DNA from 2 places in the Mesorhizobium sp. NBSH29 genome. Region 2 is predicted to be linked to the other one. Evidence: predicted binding sites of a transcription regulator. Region 2 holds the regulator's gene; the other holds the start of a gene.

Region 1 (7,636 bases), 1.7 Mb from region 2:
CCAGACGAGAGCTATCGCGGGTGGGAGACCGCCAGACACGCACAAAATCGCATTGTCGAACGCGTCGAAAGCGCGCTTCAGCACCACAGCGCGGGTGATATCGCATTTGTCGGACATGGGGGCGTAGGAACGCTTCTCAAGTGTCATCTCGGCGGGTTTCAAGTCTCGCGGTCTCAGGACCAGCATGCAGGTGGGGGATGCATCTTCGCCTTCAGCCTTTCCCAGCGGCGTCTTTTATGCGATTGGACACAGGTAGAAATCTTCGAAAGGGCAGGCCTTGCATGAGTGATGCGATGCGCGATCGGCTGATCGTCGGCCTCGATGTTCCAACTCTTGGCGAAGCCGAAACAGTTGTCAGCGCCCTCGAGGGGACTGTATCCTGGTTCAAGATTGGCTACCAGTTGGCCTTTGCGGGCGGCCTGGATTTCGCGCGTGAGTTGGCCAGCAGCGGCAGCAAAGTATTCCTCGATATGAAGCTGCTCGACATAGATCACACAGTATCCAGAGGCGTTGAGAACATAGCTAAGATGGGCGTCTCGATGCTCACGGTCCATGCCTATCCAAAGGCGATGAGTGCCGCAGTAGCGGCGGCAAAAGGCAGCAGCCTTTGCCTTCTTGGGGTCACCGTGCTCACCTCAATGGATGAACTGGACGTAATCGATGCGGGATATGAATATGACCCTCACACCCTCGTTCTACGCCGTTCTGAACAGGCGCTTCACGCTGGGATGGGCGGCATAGTCTGCTCTGCCTCGGAAGCGGCGGCAGTCCGCAAGATTGTGGGCAACAAAATGGCCGTGGTGACTCCGGGCATCCGTCCCGAAGGGGGGCAGCGCGGCGACCAAAAGCGTGTCATGACGCCTGGCGAAGCGGTTCGTGCAGGGTCCAGCCATTTGGTGGTGGGGCGTCCTATTATAGGCGCTGAAGACCGTAAAGCGGCGGCTCTCGCCATTTTAGCCGAGATGAGCGCCGCGTTATCTCAAGAGGCGGTGTAGGGTAGAATATGGCCAAGGGTTATTGGATTGCGCGAGTCGATATACGCGATGCTGAGCGCTACAAAGACTATGTCGCCGCTGCCAAGCCGGCTTTCGAACAGTTCGGCGCCCGATTTCTTGCACGCGGCGGTAGTGCCGAGGGCGTCGAAGGGGCACACCGTGCAAGGAATGTGATCATTGAGTTCGCTTCATTCGAAAGCGCCAAGGCCTGCTATAACTCGCCAGAATATCAGGTCGCGAAGTCTATCAGGCATGAATGCGCTGATGGCGAAATTGTGCTTGTCGAAGGAGCATAAGCGACGCGGGACAACAGGTACTTCGTCAAAACGCCGGACACTTCTATGCGACAGTCGGATGACGGCTCTATTGCATTGCAGCAATTACAGCCCTAGTTTTGCTGCATAGCAAGATGGCAGCCCAACATGCGCCGCCACGACGAGGTTCCTGATGTTCTACCAGTTCTATGAATTGAGTCATGCCTCGCTGCAGCCAGTGCGAGTCTGCGCTGATGCTATGCGGCTGTTCTACAGCAATCCACTCAATCCAGTTTCTCACACTGCCTGGGGGCGGTCGGCCGCCGCTGCCGCAGAACTCTTCGAACGCACCACGCGTCGCTACGGCAAACCGGTTTTCGGCCTGGACGAGACGACAGCCAATGCCCAATCCGTCGAAGTGACCGAAACGACGGTTTGGCAAAAGCCATTCTGCAAGCTGATCAATTTTGAGCGAAGCGCTCAATGTGAAAAGGGGACCGAACCGAAATTGCTGATCGTGGCACCGATGTCGGGCCACTATGCGACCCTTCTCCGGGGAACAGTCGAGGCGATGCTCCCGCACGCTGATGTTTACATTACGGACTGGACCGATGCGCGCAAGGTGCCGGTAACCGACGGCAGTTTCGATCTTGATGACTATATCGACTATATTATAGACATCCTTCATTTTCTTGGGCCGGACACCCATGTCATGGCTGTGTGCCAACCCTCGGTTCCGGTGCTCGCCGCAGCGGCCCTGATGGAAGCACGCGGCGACCAGTTTGCTCCCTCAAGCATGACATTGATGGGCGGACCGATTGATACGCGACAGAGCCCAACGGCGGTCAACGCATTCGCCCAGGAGAAAGGCATCGACTGGTTTCGCGAGAACGTCATCATGCAGGTGCCGTGGCCTAATCCAGGCTACATGCGTGACGTCTATCCCGGTTTCCTGCAATTGTCCGGCTTCATGAGCATGAACCTTGATCGCCATTTAGGGGCGCATAAAGATTTTTTCATGCACCTCGTCAAGGATGATGGCGACAGCGCGGAAAAGCATCGCGACTTTTACGACGAATATCTCGCGGTCATGGACATGACGGCCGAGTTCTACCTTCAGACGGTGGATACCGTGTTTGTGCGTCAGGCGCTGCCAAACGGAACCATGATGCATCGCGCGGAAAATGTTGACCCCGCAGCAATCCGCAATGTGGCTCTGCTTACAATCGAAGGAGAGAATGATGACATTTCGGGCATAGGGCAGACGCGAGCCGCTCATGACCTGTGCGTCAACATTCCCCAATCGATGCGCTCACACTATTTGCAGCCCTCTGTCGGCCACTACGGTGTGTTCAACGGCTCGCGGTTCCGCAAGGAGATTGTGCCACGCATCGTTGATTTCATGGCGGCGCATTCGAGAAGTTCCCGCAAGCAGGCGCGCCCCCGCATCGTGCATTCCGCCAAGCCGTAGGCCGTGTGCAGGAGTGATCCGGTGTTACCACTGCGCAACGCGCACTAAGGAAGTAACCATTCCAGACGATCGTTGCCACGCTTGAATTGACATCAGGCATCAGTCGACCTTAACCTTTTGTTAATAAAAAAAGGTATCGGGGACGGCTGATGGTTTCCTCCTGGGGGAAAAAAATTGCGGCAGGTACAGGAAGCGTCCTAGCCGCTTTGGCGGTGTGTGGTGTCGCCTACGCTGCTCCGATGCAAACCGGCGGGCTCACATCGCAGCCGATCGGCCATTTCGAATTTTGTAAGTCCCGGCCTGCCGAATGTTCCATACGCTCGGTCGACTTAGAGCCCGCGCGCATGAGCGCCGCACTTCTTCGCCAACTCACCAGCGTCAATCTTGCAGTTAATGCCGCCATCAAGCCGATGAACGACATTGACCTCTATGGCAAGGATGAGGTCTGGACGTACCCTCGCGAGTACGGCGATTGTGAGGACTATGTTCTTGAGAAACGCCGGATACTGATGAAATCTGGAGTTTCGACCGCAGACCTTCTTATAACCGTGGTGCGCAAGACCGATGGCGAGGGCCACGCAGTGTTGACCGTGAGGACTGACAAGGGCGATTACATATTGGACAATCTGCACGACGACGTCCGTCCTTGGGAAGAGACTGGCTACCGCTACCTTAAGCGGCAGGCCGCGGATCATACCGGTCGTTGGGTTTCCATACGGGGCGGGGAAAGCCCGCTAGTGGGCTCTGTTCAGTAAGCGCCTGAAGAGCCGTCAGGCCGCCTGCTGAAGCCTCTCAGCTGACATACGGTATGAGATGGATTCCGCTAGATGAATGCGGCCTACGGTTTCAGCGCCATCGAGGTCAGCCAATGTCCGCGCAACCTTCAAAACCCGATGGTAGGCGCGCGCTGAAAATCCAAGCTTGTCCGCTGCGTCTCTCATTAATGAAAGTCCTGCTGCATCAGGCGCAGTAATCGTTTCTATGAGGGCGGTCGTGCAATTGGCGTTGGTCGTTATGTGCGGCAGACCAAGCCCCTCATAACGTTGACGCTGAATGTCTCTTGCGCGTGCCACGCGTTCGGCTACCGCAGCACTTGCTTCAGCCTGCGCCGGACGAATGAGATCTGACGCTGTGACTGCCGGCACCTCGATTCGGAGATCGATCCGATCGAGAAGCGGGCCTGAAATGCGCGCCTGATAATCGGTTCGGCAGCGCGGACCGCGCGCGCACCGGTAGCCTGGTTCCCCAGCCATTCCGCAACGGCATGGGTTCATAGCTGCAACAAGCTGGAACCGGGCTGGATAGGTGACGCGGTGGTTGGCACGCGCAATAATACATTCGCCCGCCTCTAGAGGCTGGCGCATCGAGTCAAGTGCGGCCGGCGAAAATTCCGGGAGCTCATCGAGGAACAAGACGCCATTATGCGCCAGCGATACCTCACCAGGTTTGATACGCAGTCCTCCGCCCACCATAGCCGCCATCGAGGCAGAATGATGTGGCGCCCGAAATGGTCTCCTGTTAGTGAGCTTTCCACCTGCAAGTTCGCCGGCAATCGATGTCACCATCGACACCTCAAGCAATTCGCGCGGCGAGAGCGGTGGCAAGATTGATGGCAATCTTTGCGCGAGCATGGACTTCCCCGAACCCGGAGGCCCGATCAGCAACAGATTGTGGCCGCCGGCTGCCGCCACCTCAAGTGCCCGCTTGGCACTTTCCTGTCCTTTGATGTCAGCAAGATCGGGAAGGTTCGTCGCAGCTGGGTGAACACTCGCCTCCGGGCGGGTCAAAATCTGCGTTCCGCGAAAATGATTGGCGATGGCGATCAGGCTACGTGGTGCGAGGATGTCAAAATCGCGTCCTGCCCACGCCGCCTCTGGCCCGCAGTCATGCGGACATATCAATCCTTTTCCAAGCGCGTTTGCGCCAATGGCTGCTGGCAAAGCCCCAGCAACGGCCGAGATAGTCCCATCCAGAGACAACTCACCCAGGACCAGAAACCCGTCCAGTGCGTCAGCAGGTATCGCGCCCAACCCGGCCATAAGGCAAAGCGCAATCGGTAGATCATAATGACTGCCTTCCTTGGGGAGATCCGCCGGCGCCAGATTGACGGTCACTTTTTTCGCCGGCATCGAAAGGCCCGAAGCATGCAGCGCGGCCTGCACCCGCTCTCGGCTCTCAGCTACAGCCTTGTCTGGCAGGCCTACAATGTGCATCCCGACCTTGCCTGGGGCGATCATCACCTGAACATCGACAGGCACTGCCTCAATTCCCTGAAACGCTACGGTGCGCACCCGCGAAACCATATCTTGCCCCCTGATCGCTGCTGTTTTGACAGCAGCGATTGAAGGAACCACAGTTTTACAACCGAGGCAAGAACAATAAGGGAACAAAGACTCAAATCAGGTTGTGGTCGGTTGCAAATGCCGGAACAGAACAAAAACAAGAAGCCGTTAATCCCTTTTGGCCTCCACGGCATCCCAAAACAGGGCGGCGATATCAGCCCCACCAAACTTTTTCACCTCGCGCACACCGGTCGGCGAGGTGACATTGATCTCGGTCATGTAGTCGCCGATCACATCGATGCCAACGAGGACAAAGCCACGCTGCTTTAGTGCCGGACCGATGCGGCCGCAAATTTCACGTTCGCGATTGGTAAGCTCCGTCTTCTCTGCACGCCCCCCGACATGCATGTTGGAGCGTGAATCATGTTCCGCCGGCACGCGGTTAATGGCTCCGACAGGTTCGCCGTCGATCAGAATGATGCGCTTGTCGCCTGCTCGGACCTCCTTAAGGTAGCGCTGCACGATGAACGGCTCTGGGAACATCTGGCCAAACATTTCAAGCAGCGACGAGAGGTTACGGTCGCCCTCATGCAGCAAAAAGATGCCGGCTCCGCCATTTCCGTAAAGTGGCTTGACGATGATATCGCCATGCGCCCGACGAAACACTGCGACCTCCAGCGGATCCTTGGTAATCAGCGTTTCGGGCATCAGGTCCGCAAATTCGGTGACGAATATTTTTTCAGGGCTGTTTCTCACCCAGGCAGGGTCATTGACCACGAGCGTTTTGGGATGGATGCGCTCCAGGATATGCGTGGTCGTGATATAGTTCATGTCGAACGGAGGATCCTGACGCAACAGGATCACGTCCATCTCCGCCAAATCCGTGCGAACTGGTTCTCCGAGCGTAAAATGGTCGCCCTGAACGTCGCGGACCTGCATAGGTTCAACCCGGGCTACCACCATCCCGTCGACCAGAGAAAGGAGGTCGGGTGTATAATGGAACAATTTGTGGCCACGCCGCTGTGCCTCCAGCGAGAGTGCAAAACTGGTGTCGCCCCCAATTGAGACGGTTTTCACATGGTCCATCTGGACGGCGATTTTCAGCGTCATGGAAGTGTCTCCGGCAGGAATTTTTAGTGCATGTATAGTCTTGGCTGCCTAATTCCAATTGGCACAGGACGGATGAGTCTTTGTCCGCCGGCCAGAGGCAACTATACGAGCATCACATCGGCGTCGCGCATCTTTCCCAGCATTACGTCTAGGGAGCCGTCAAGGTCGATAGCCCGGCAGGCCTCGAGCCGAACGGTGACATTGAGGCCGAGGCGACCCGCGTCAAGCGCCGAAAAGGCAACGCAGAAGTCGGTTGCTAATCCGACCAGTGTGATGTCACGAATTCCGCGCTCCGCAAGATAACCGCCAAGCCCCGTGGGCGTAACATGATCATTTTCGAAAAAAGCCGAGTAACTGTCGATCTCGGATCGAAAGCCCTTGCGCACGATCAGTTCCGCACGCGTGCGGCTGAGGTTAGGATGGAAAGCAGCCCCTGCTGACCCTTGCACACAGTGATCCGGCCAAAGTGTCTGCAGACCGTAGGGCTTGTCGATTGTTTCGAACGCCGACTTGCCGGGATGAGTAGACGCAAAGCTCGAATGGTGCGGCGGATGCCAGTCCTGGGTCAGGATCACATGTTCGAATTCCCTCTCGAGCGCGTTGATGAGAGGCACCACCGCATCACCACCTGCAACCGCGAGCGCGCCGCCTGGGCAGAAATCGTTTTGCACGTCTATGACAACCAGTGCCCCTGAAAACATTGACGCCACACTCCTTTTTCCCGCAGCATCTCGAACACAACTAAAAACGACACGCACGTCAACTGCTGACTTCATCTGCAAAAGCCCTTTCCCTCACGGAAGTGCACTGATATCATTTGCATACGAATGAATTTGAGTTCGCTCTCTGTCGAGGCACGGCGTGACCCGTTACGCAAAACCCCACACGGTGACCGACGCTCTGGCCCTTTTGGCGGAACGGCCTTGGCGGCTTTTGGCGGGCGGAACAGATTTTTATCCGGCCCAGGGCAACCGTCCAGTTGCCGAGCCCGTCCTGGACATCAATGGTCTGGCAGAGTTGCGTGCCATTACCACGACCACCACCCACCTCATCATTGGTGCGCGCACGACCTGGGGCGACATAGCAGCGTCGAGAACTCTCCCTCCAGCCTTCGCAGCGCTAAAGCAGGCCGCCCGCGAAGTTGGCTCTGTGCAGATTCAGAACGCCGGTACGGTGGGGGGTAACCTGTGCAATGCGTCGCCTGCTGCTGATGGAGTGCCGGCGTTGATGATCCTGGAGGCCGAAGTCGAGCTCGCAAGCCAGGGAGCCACACGGGTGCTGCCTCTGAGCGAATTCATTCTCGGCAATCGACGTACCGCGCTTGCACCGGATGAACTTGTAACCGCGATACGGATTCCAACACGGGCGACCGCGGGAGCGTCGTCGTTCGTAAAACTGGGTGCTCGGCGTTATCTGGTCATATCCGTTGCCATGGCAGCAGCTCGTGTAGCGCTTCGCAATGGTGTGGTCGAGGACTGCGCAATCTCGGTGGGTGCTTGCTCTGAGGTGGCGATGCGATTTCCC
Region 2 (7,636 bases):
TATGTAAAGCTCGAGCCGGCTGACATCGCTGATGTGACCGCAATCACCGACGAACAGGTAGCAGCCGACTACGAATCCGGCAAGGCGCGCCACACCACTCCCGAGACCCGAACCATCGAGCAGATCGTCTTCAAAAGCGCCGACGCCGCCAAGGCAGCGCGCGGTTCAATCGATGCCGGCTCGACGTTCGAGGATGTTGCTAAAGCCGAGGGCAAAACCCCTGCCGACACGGTGCTGGGCACATTTTCAAAGGATCAGGTCGCCGACAAGGCAATCGCCGAAGCAGCGTTCAGCCTGCGTGAGAGCGAAGTGAGCGGAACGGTGGACGGTGCCTTCGGCCCGCTTCTGCTGCGCGTCACTGATATAAAGCCTGAAATCGTGCGGCCCTTCGCCGAGGTGAAGGAAGACATCCGCAAGGATCTGGCGCTGGCCGAAGCCAACCGGGTGCTGCTTGATGTGCATGACGCCTATGAAGATGCCCGTGCTGGTGGTGATTCCCTGGCAGAGGCTGCCGCCAAGCAGAAACTGACAGTCGTCACCATCGACGCTATCGACCGCGCTGCCCTGAAGCCGGATGGTGCAGTGATCAATGATATCCCCTCGTCGCAGGAGGTTTTGAAGGCAGCGTTCGAGACAGAAGTTTCTGTCGAAAACCCGCCCTTGCCCACTTCCGGCAACGGCTACGTCTTCTATGAGGTACAGTCGGTCACACCGGCGCGTGATCGCACTCTGGATGAAGTACGCGCAATTGTCGTGACTGACTGGACCGCCGCCGAGACAAAATTACGTCTTGCCGCCAAGGCAGGTGAGATCGAACAACGCATCAAGTCGGGCATCTCCCTTAATACGATCGCAACCGAGATGGCCCTGGAAAAGCAGACCAAGCGCGGCCTGAAGCGCGAGGCCGATGATGCCGATTTCGGCAAGGAGGGTGTGGCGGCCATGTTCGGCGTTCCTGAAAAGGGCACCGGCACGGTGTCCTCGCCCCAGGGCGATGCGCAGATCGTTTTCCTGGTCGCTGAAGTGTTCGAGCCGGCCGGTGCTGGTCCCGATGCCGTTCCTGATGATCAGAAGAAGGTCTTTGCATCCGGCATGTCGGATGATCTTCTCGATCAGCTGGTCGCGCGTCTGCAGGCAGATTATGTTGTTACGGTCGATCAGGGAGCGGTGCAACGCGCATTGGCGCTGTGATGCACCCATGAGCACGCTAAAAACCTATATTATGAAAGTCGCAAGCGGCGACGCGCTTTCCTTTGACGAAGCGCGCGCCGCCTTCGAAGTCGTGATGTCCGGCGATGCCACACCCAGCCAGATCGGCGGCTTTCTGATGGCCTTGCGGGTACGTGGCGAAACAGTCGACGAGATATCGGGCGCAGTCGCCACGATGCGCGCCAAGATGCTGACCGTCGATGCGCCCGAGAACGCCATCGATATTGTCGGCACCGGCGGTGATGGATCGCACAGCGTCAACATCTCCACAGCCTCTGCCTTTGTCATCGCCGGCTGCGGTATTCCGGTGGCAAAACACGGCAATCGCGGTCTCTCCTCGCAGACAGGCGCGGCCGACGTGCTCGTAGCGCTCGGCGTCAAGATCGAGCTGTCTCCCGCAGAGATTAGCCAGTGCATCCATCAGGCGGGTATCGGATTCATGTTCGCGCCGGCCCACCATCCGGCCATGAAACATGTCGGCCCAACGCGAGTCGAACTCGGCACCCGCACCATCTTCAACCTGCTCGGGCCGCTCTCCAATCCGGCTGGCGTGCGGCGTCAGATGGTTGGCGTCTATGCACCCGAATGGGTGGAGCCTCTGGCGCATACGCTGAAGGCGCTCGGAGCCGAACGCGCCTGGGTTGTCCACGGTGACGGTCTCGACGAAATCACTACCACCGGTGAGACGCGCGTTGCAGAATTGCTTGACGGTTCCATCCGCTCTTTCACCGTCAGTCCTGACGATGTCGGCCTGCCCACCCACACCAGCCAGTCACTCAGGGGCGGCGATGCGGCCTTTAATGCGCGCGCCCTGCGTGACCTGTTGGACGGCGCCCCAGGCGCTTTCCGCGATACGGTGTTGATGAATGCCGGTGCCGGTCTTGTCGTCGCCGGAACGGCAGCAACCCTGCACGAAGGCGCGACCGCAGCCGCCAATGCGATTGACAGCGGTCGAGCAGCAAAAGTTCTTGAGGCTTTGATCACGGTTTCAAACGGCACTAGCTATGTCTGATATTTTATCCCGAATCGAGATCTACAAGCGCCAGGAAATTGAGGCTGCGAAAGCCGCTCTTCCGCTTTCCGAGGTAAAAGCCCGTCTGGCCAACAGGCAGCATCCGCGCGACTTTCTTGCAGCGCTTGAAAGCAAGCAGCGTGCAGGGCAATATGGCCTGATCGCCGAGATCAAAAAAGCGAGCCCTTCCAAAGGGTTGATCCGCACCGATTTCGATCCGCCCGAATTGGCGAAAGCCTACGAAGCGGGCGGAGCGGCATGCCTGTCGGTTCTCACCGACACGCCTTCGTTTCAGGGCGCCCCGAAATTCCTGACAGACGCACGCGCGGCGTGCATGCTTCCGGCGCTGCGTAAGGATTTCATGTTCGACCCCTACCAGATCTATGAAGCCAGGCTGTGGGATGCCGACGCCATTTTGCTGATCATGGCATGCCTTTCGGACGACGCTGCAAAACTGCTTGAAGAAACCGCCTTTGAACTCGACATGGACGTCCTCATCGAGGTTCACGACGAAGCCGAACTTGAGCGCGCGCTAAACCTGTCGTCACCGATGCTCGGCATCAACAACCGCAATCTGCGCACATTCGAGACCAGTCTCGAAACGTCTGAGCGCCTGTCAAAACTGGTTCCGGATGATCGCCTTCTGGTCGGTGAAAGCGGCATTTCCAGCCATTCCGATTGCCAGCGGCTCGCCGCCTGCGGCATCACTACCTTCCTGGTGGGCGAAAGCTTGATGCGCAAGCCTGACGTAGCGGAGGCAACGCGCCAACTGCTGGCCGAACAGGCTGCCTGACACCCATGGCCGACAAACCAGCCCTCTCCCATATTACCGCCACTGGCGAAGCCCATATGGTCGATGTCGGTGCCAAGGCTGACACCGAGCGCACGGCAATAGCCGAGGGCTGCGTGGTAATGCAGCCTGAAACCCTGCGGATGATCCTCGACGGCAATGCCAAAAAGGGCGACGTGCTGGGTACTGCCCGCATAGCCGGCATCATGGCGGCCAAGAAGGCGCATGAACTTATCCCGCTTTGCCACCCGTTGCTGTTGACCAAGGTTAGTGTGGACATCGAGCCGGAAGACACCTTACCCGGCCTGCGCGTCACAGCGCTGGCGCGCGTGACCGGCAAGACCGGTGTCGAGATGGAAGCGCTGACGGCCGCGTCCGTCGCCTGCCTGACCATCTACGACATGGCCAAGGCCGTCGACCGCGCCATGACCATCACCGGCATCCGCGTCGTCGAAAAGACCGGCGGCAAATCCGGTCCCTTTTCCGCCGCCGACAGGGGCGACTGACATGGCGCTGCTGCCTGTCGAGGAAGCGCTGTCCCGACTGCTCTCCGATGTCACGCCGGGCTCTGCAGAATCAGTTACGCTGGCGCAGGCCGCCGGCAGGGTTTTGGCCTTCCCGGTGGCTGCGCTCCGGACGCAGCCCCCCTTTCCCGCCTCGGCGATGGATGGCTATGCGGTGCGCGCCGCAGACGTCGCAACCGTACCGGTAATGCTGCGCCTTATCGGCGAGGCTCCGGCCGGCCACCAGTTCGACGGCTCGGTCGGCCCCGGCGAGGCCGTGCGAATATTCACTGGTGCGCCGGTGCCGCCAGGTGCCGACACCATCCTGATCCAGGAAAATGCTCGTCGCTTTGACAGCGGCACCGTCGAGGCTGTCGAAACAGTCGCCGCAGGCCGTCATATCCGCAAACCCGGGCTTGATTTCGAAACCGGCGATCCGCTGCTCGACGCCGGCCGCAAGCTTGACCCCGCAGCCCTCTCGCTCGCTGCCGCTGCCAACCATGCGCAGCTCGATGTCATCAAGGCTCCGCTCGTTGCTATCATTGCCACCGGCGACGAATTACAGCCGCCCGGCAGCCAGAATGTGAGGCCCGATCAGATCATCGCGTCCAACGGCTTTGGCGTGGCCGCTATCGCCATGGATTGCGGCGCGCGGGTGCTTGACCTTGGCATCGTGCAAGACGACGCCGAAAAGATCGCGGCAGCTTACCACAGGGCCCTGACTGCTGGCGCCGATGTCGTTGTAACTCTGGGCGGCGCATCGGTCGGAGATCACGATCTCATCCATGATGTACTGACAAGCCAAGGGATGACCCTCGATTTCTGGAAGATCGCCATGCGTCCCGGCAAACCCCTGATGTTCGGCCGCCATGGCACGGTGCGAATCATTGGCCTCCCTGGAAATCCGGTGGCCAGTCTCGTCTGCTCGCACCTGTTCCTGAAGCCGCTCCTGCTCAAACTGGGTGGACTGCCTCATGAGCCTGGCTTGCAGTCGGCAGTACTTGCCACGCCCATGGCCGCCAACGACCAGCGCCAGGATTATGTCCGCGCAATCATCTCGGAACAGGATGGCACAAAGGTCGCAACGCCCTTCGCCCTACAGGATTCCTCGATGCTAAAAACGCTGGCTGCCGCCAATGCCCTGATTGTCCGGCCGCCTCACGCACCGGCCGCACCTGTGGGCGAAACCTGTCCCGTGCTGATGTTACGCTGAACAACGTCTGTCAGTATTCATTAAAATTTAAACGGTTGCAGAACACAACTGGAACAGATAGTGTTTGTTCTGGTTTTGTTTTTGATCCGATTCATATCTAGGGGGTCCGCCGCCATGCTCACGCGCAAACAACATGAACTGTTGATGTTCATCCATGAGCGCATGAAAGAAGCAGGCATTCCCCCCTCTTTTGACGAGATGAAGGATGCGCTCGATCTCGCTTCCAAGTCGGGCATACATCGGCTGATCACAGCGTTGGAAGAGCGTGGCTTCATTCGGCGCCTGCCCAATCGGGCGCGTGCCCTGGAGGTGCTGCGCCTGCCTGATTCCATGTCGCCGGGTCTCGCTCCCACCCAGCGCGGATTTTCGCCGAGCGTCATCGAGGGCAGCCTTGGAAAGCGCAGTGAACCGATGCGCAAGCCTGCTGCCAGCAATGATGACGACGCCAATGCCGCAGTATCGATTCCTGTCATGGGCCGCATCGCTGCTGGTGTTCCCATCGACGCCATTCAACACAAGACGCATTCGATTATGGTTCCACCCGAAATGATCTCCGGTGGCGATCATTATGCTTTGGAAGTGCGCGGCGATTCGATGATCGATGCTGGCATTTTCGATGGCGACACGGTCATCATCCGCGATGCCAACACAGCCAATCCGGGCGACATCATTGTCGCGTTGGTTGACGAAGAGGAAGCGACGCTGAAGCGCTTCCGCCGCAAGGGTGCGTCGATTGCGCTGGAAGCAGCCAACCCCGCCTATGAGACACGCATCTTTGGTCCCGACCGGGTCAAGGTCCAGGGTCGCCTTGTCGGCCTCATCCGACGTTATTAGTTAATCAGCCTCGGCATTTTCCGCCTCGCCTTCGGGTTTGCTGCGCATCTTGCGCTGATAGGGCGGATTACCGCGTGCCTCGCGTGAGAAACGGCGTTGCGTGTGCCATGGGCGATAGTGATTTCCGATCGCAAAGGTGACGACCGGCGGGTCGGTGGCGCTCAATAGAATGGCGGCACTGCCATGCGCGGCAAGGTCACGTTTGGTGATGATCTCGACAGGCTGGCCCGGACAGATATTTTTGGCCGTCGCGTCGTCGATCACGATGATCGAGGCGATGGCGCATGCGCCGCGCGCCGCTTTGGCGTCCGCAGCATGCGCGATCACCGCCCCGCTGCCATGGCGCGACATGCACACGCCCGCATCACAAAGGAACGGGATGGCGCCGGGAACCTCGTTTCCGAGGGCCTGATATGGCTCGTTGCGCGGTCGTGTAATGTCGGGCGTATCCAGCGCGCGCTGCCAGTTCTCCATCGCGAAGGCACTCGGGCGATTGCGGTTCACCGCCAGTTCGCCGTCGCCAAGCCGGACGCCGACAAGCCGCGCATCCTCGGAAATCAGCACATCGGGAAGTTGTCGGCTGCTCGCCATGAAAAGACCGACTGCCAGAAAGGGCAGTGCCGTCAGCCTCAACCGTGTCGACGAAAGCGTCGCCAGCACGAGCGCCACGGTCATTACTGCAACCGAACCTGCCGGAATGAGCCCCACCGCATCGATGGGCGAGCGTTCTGAAAACCAGTTTGCGATCGCCAGCATGGCCGACAGCCCCTTCCCCATCACAGCAAACACATAGCCATCAAGACCGAATGGCATCGCCACCATCCCGATTACGGCCGAAGGCATGACAATAGCTGAAACCACTGGCATTGCCGCCAGATTGGCAGCCAGGCTAAGCGGCGATATCCGCTGGAAGTGATAGATGCCGAAAAGCGTCGTCGCTGTTCCGGCGATCAGCGACGTCAGCGCTAACCCACCAGCATAAAATAGCGCCTTGCGGGCCATCCTGTAGGGGAGCGGGAGATGAGCTGTATCAATGGCTGAATGGGTTGGCGTTCGTTGACGCCCCGACCAGGCAGCGTAGCCGCCAATCAGCGCCGCGGTTGCCGCGAAAGACATCTGGAAGCTTGGGCCCATCACCTCATGCGGCGAACGAGCCACCACGAATAGTGCAGCAATGGCCAGATTGCGCATCGTCAGTGCCGCGCGGTCAAACAGAAGTGCCGTCAACATGACGGCCAGCATGATGTAGCTGCGCTCGGCGGCCACTGCAGCACCCGAGACGAACAGATAGGCCGAAATCGCCACGAGTGCGGCGCCGGCTGCAAATTTCTTCACCGGATAGCGCGATGCAAAGCCCGGGAAAAGCGCGAAGATGCCGCGCAGCAATCCCATCACAGTTGCCGCTACCAGCGCCATGTGCAGACCCGAAATAGATAGAATATGCGCCAATCCGGTGCGCCGCATGGCTTCGTTGACCGGTTCGGGAATGCCGCTCCGCACACCCACAACCAGCGCCGCCGCAATCTGTCCCTCCACGCCGCCAATGCCATCGGCGATCCGTGCCGCAAGCCCTTTGCGGGTGTTTTCCACAAAGGTCAGTGCGTTCGTGCGCCACCCCGCTTGTTTAAGCGCACGGACATCCAACTCGGGCCCGATGAGAAAAAACCCGCTCGCGCCGATGCCAGAAAAATAGCTCTGAAACGAAAAGTCATAGCTGCCCGGTCGCACCGGTCCGGTGGGCGGCAGCAGACGAACCACGCCTGCCACCGCCGATCCGGCCTGCAGCCCTTCGGGCATAGCGCGCGCGGTGACCCTGATCCGGTCGGGCGCATAGCGCAGGGTTGGTCGCTCGGTCGCGGCCACATCGATGGTCAGCCGGACCCTGCCGCTTGGCTGCGGTTCTACCAACACCACATGGCCCATGACCCGTGTCGTGATGTCCGAGCCGATAATTTTGGTGCCGGTACGCCATACCTCCAGCTTGGCCGCCAGCACGCCCAGAAGCACGATCAGCGCGATAGTAAGCGCAAGGCGTAGTATTGGCTGCCCGCCAGCCACCAGAGCCAGTGCGGCAA

What was found. The regulator LexA, encoded in region 2, represses DNA repair genes until DNA is damaged. The targets are predictions, from matches to a motif close to TGTTCNNNNTGTGTTCNG.
Region 1: GA830_RS04775 (YifB family Mg chelatase-like AAA ATPase) is a predicted target of LexA. The motif match lies at 5,092-5,109, and genes of this name have one in related genera.

Annotation. Positions count from the first base shown of each region.
Region 1 covers NZ_CP045492.1:970,164-977,799, forward strand. The annotation lists gene GA830_RS04750 (histidine phosphatase family protein) at 1-285, shown strand, start outside; gene pyrF (orotidine-5'-phosphate decarboxylase) at 282-995, shown strand; gene GA830_RS04760 (DUF1330 domain-containing protein) at 1,004-1,291, shown strand; gene GA830_RS04765 (polyhydroxyalkanoate depolymerase) at 1,443-2,720, shown strand; gene GA830_RS04770 (transglutaminase-like cysteine peptidase) at 2,870-3,475, shown strand; gene GA830_RS04775 (YifB family Mg chelatase-like AAA ATPase) at 3,491-5,023, opposite strand; gene gshB (glutathione synthase) at 5,171-6,112, opposite strand; gene pncA (bifunctional nicotinamidase/pyrazinamidase) at 6,214-6,813, opposite strand; gene GA830_RS04790 (FAD binding domain-containing protein) at 6,974-7,636, shown strand, end outside.
Region 2 covers NZ_CP045492.1:2,864,995-2,872,630, forward strand. The annotation lists gene GA830_RS14230 (SurA N-terminal domain-containing protein) at 1-1,191, shown strand, start outside; gene trpD (anthranilate phosphoribosyltransferase) at 1,199-2,221, shown strand; gene trpC (indole-3-glycerol phosphate synthase TrpC) at 2,214-3,014, shown strand; gene moaC (cyclic pyranopterin monophosphate synthase MoaC) at 3,020-3,517, shown strand; gene GA830_RS14250 (molybdopterin molybdotransferase MoeA) at 3,519-4,727, shown strand; gene lexA (transcriptional repressor LexA) at 4,842-5,561, shown strand; gene GA830_RS14260 (ComEC/Rec2 family competence protein) at 5,562-7,636, opposite strand, start outside.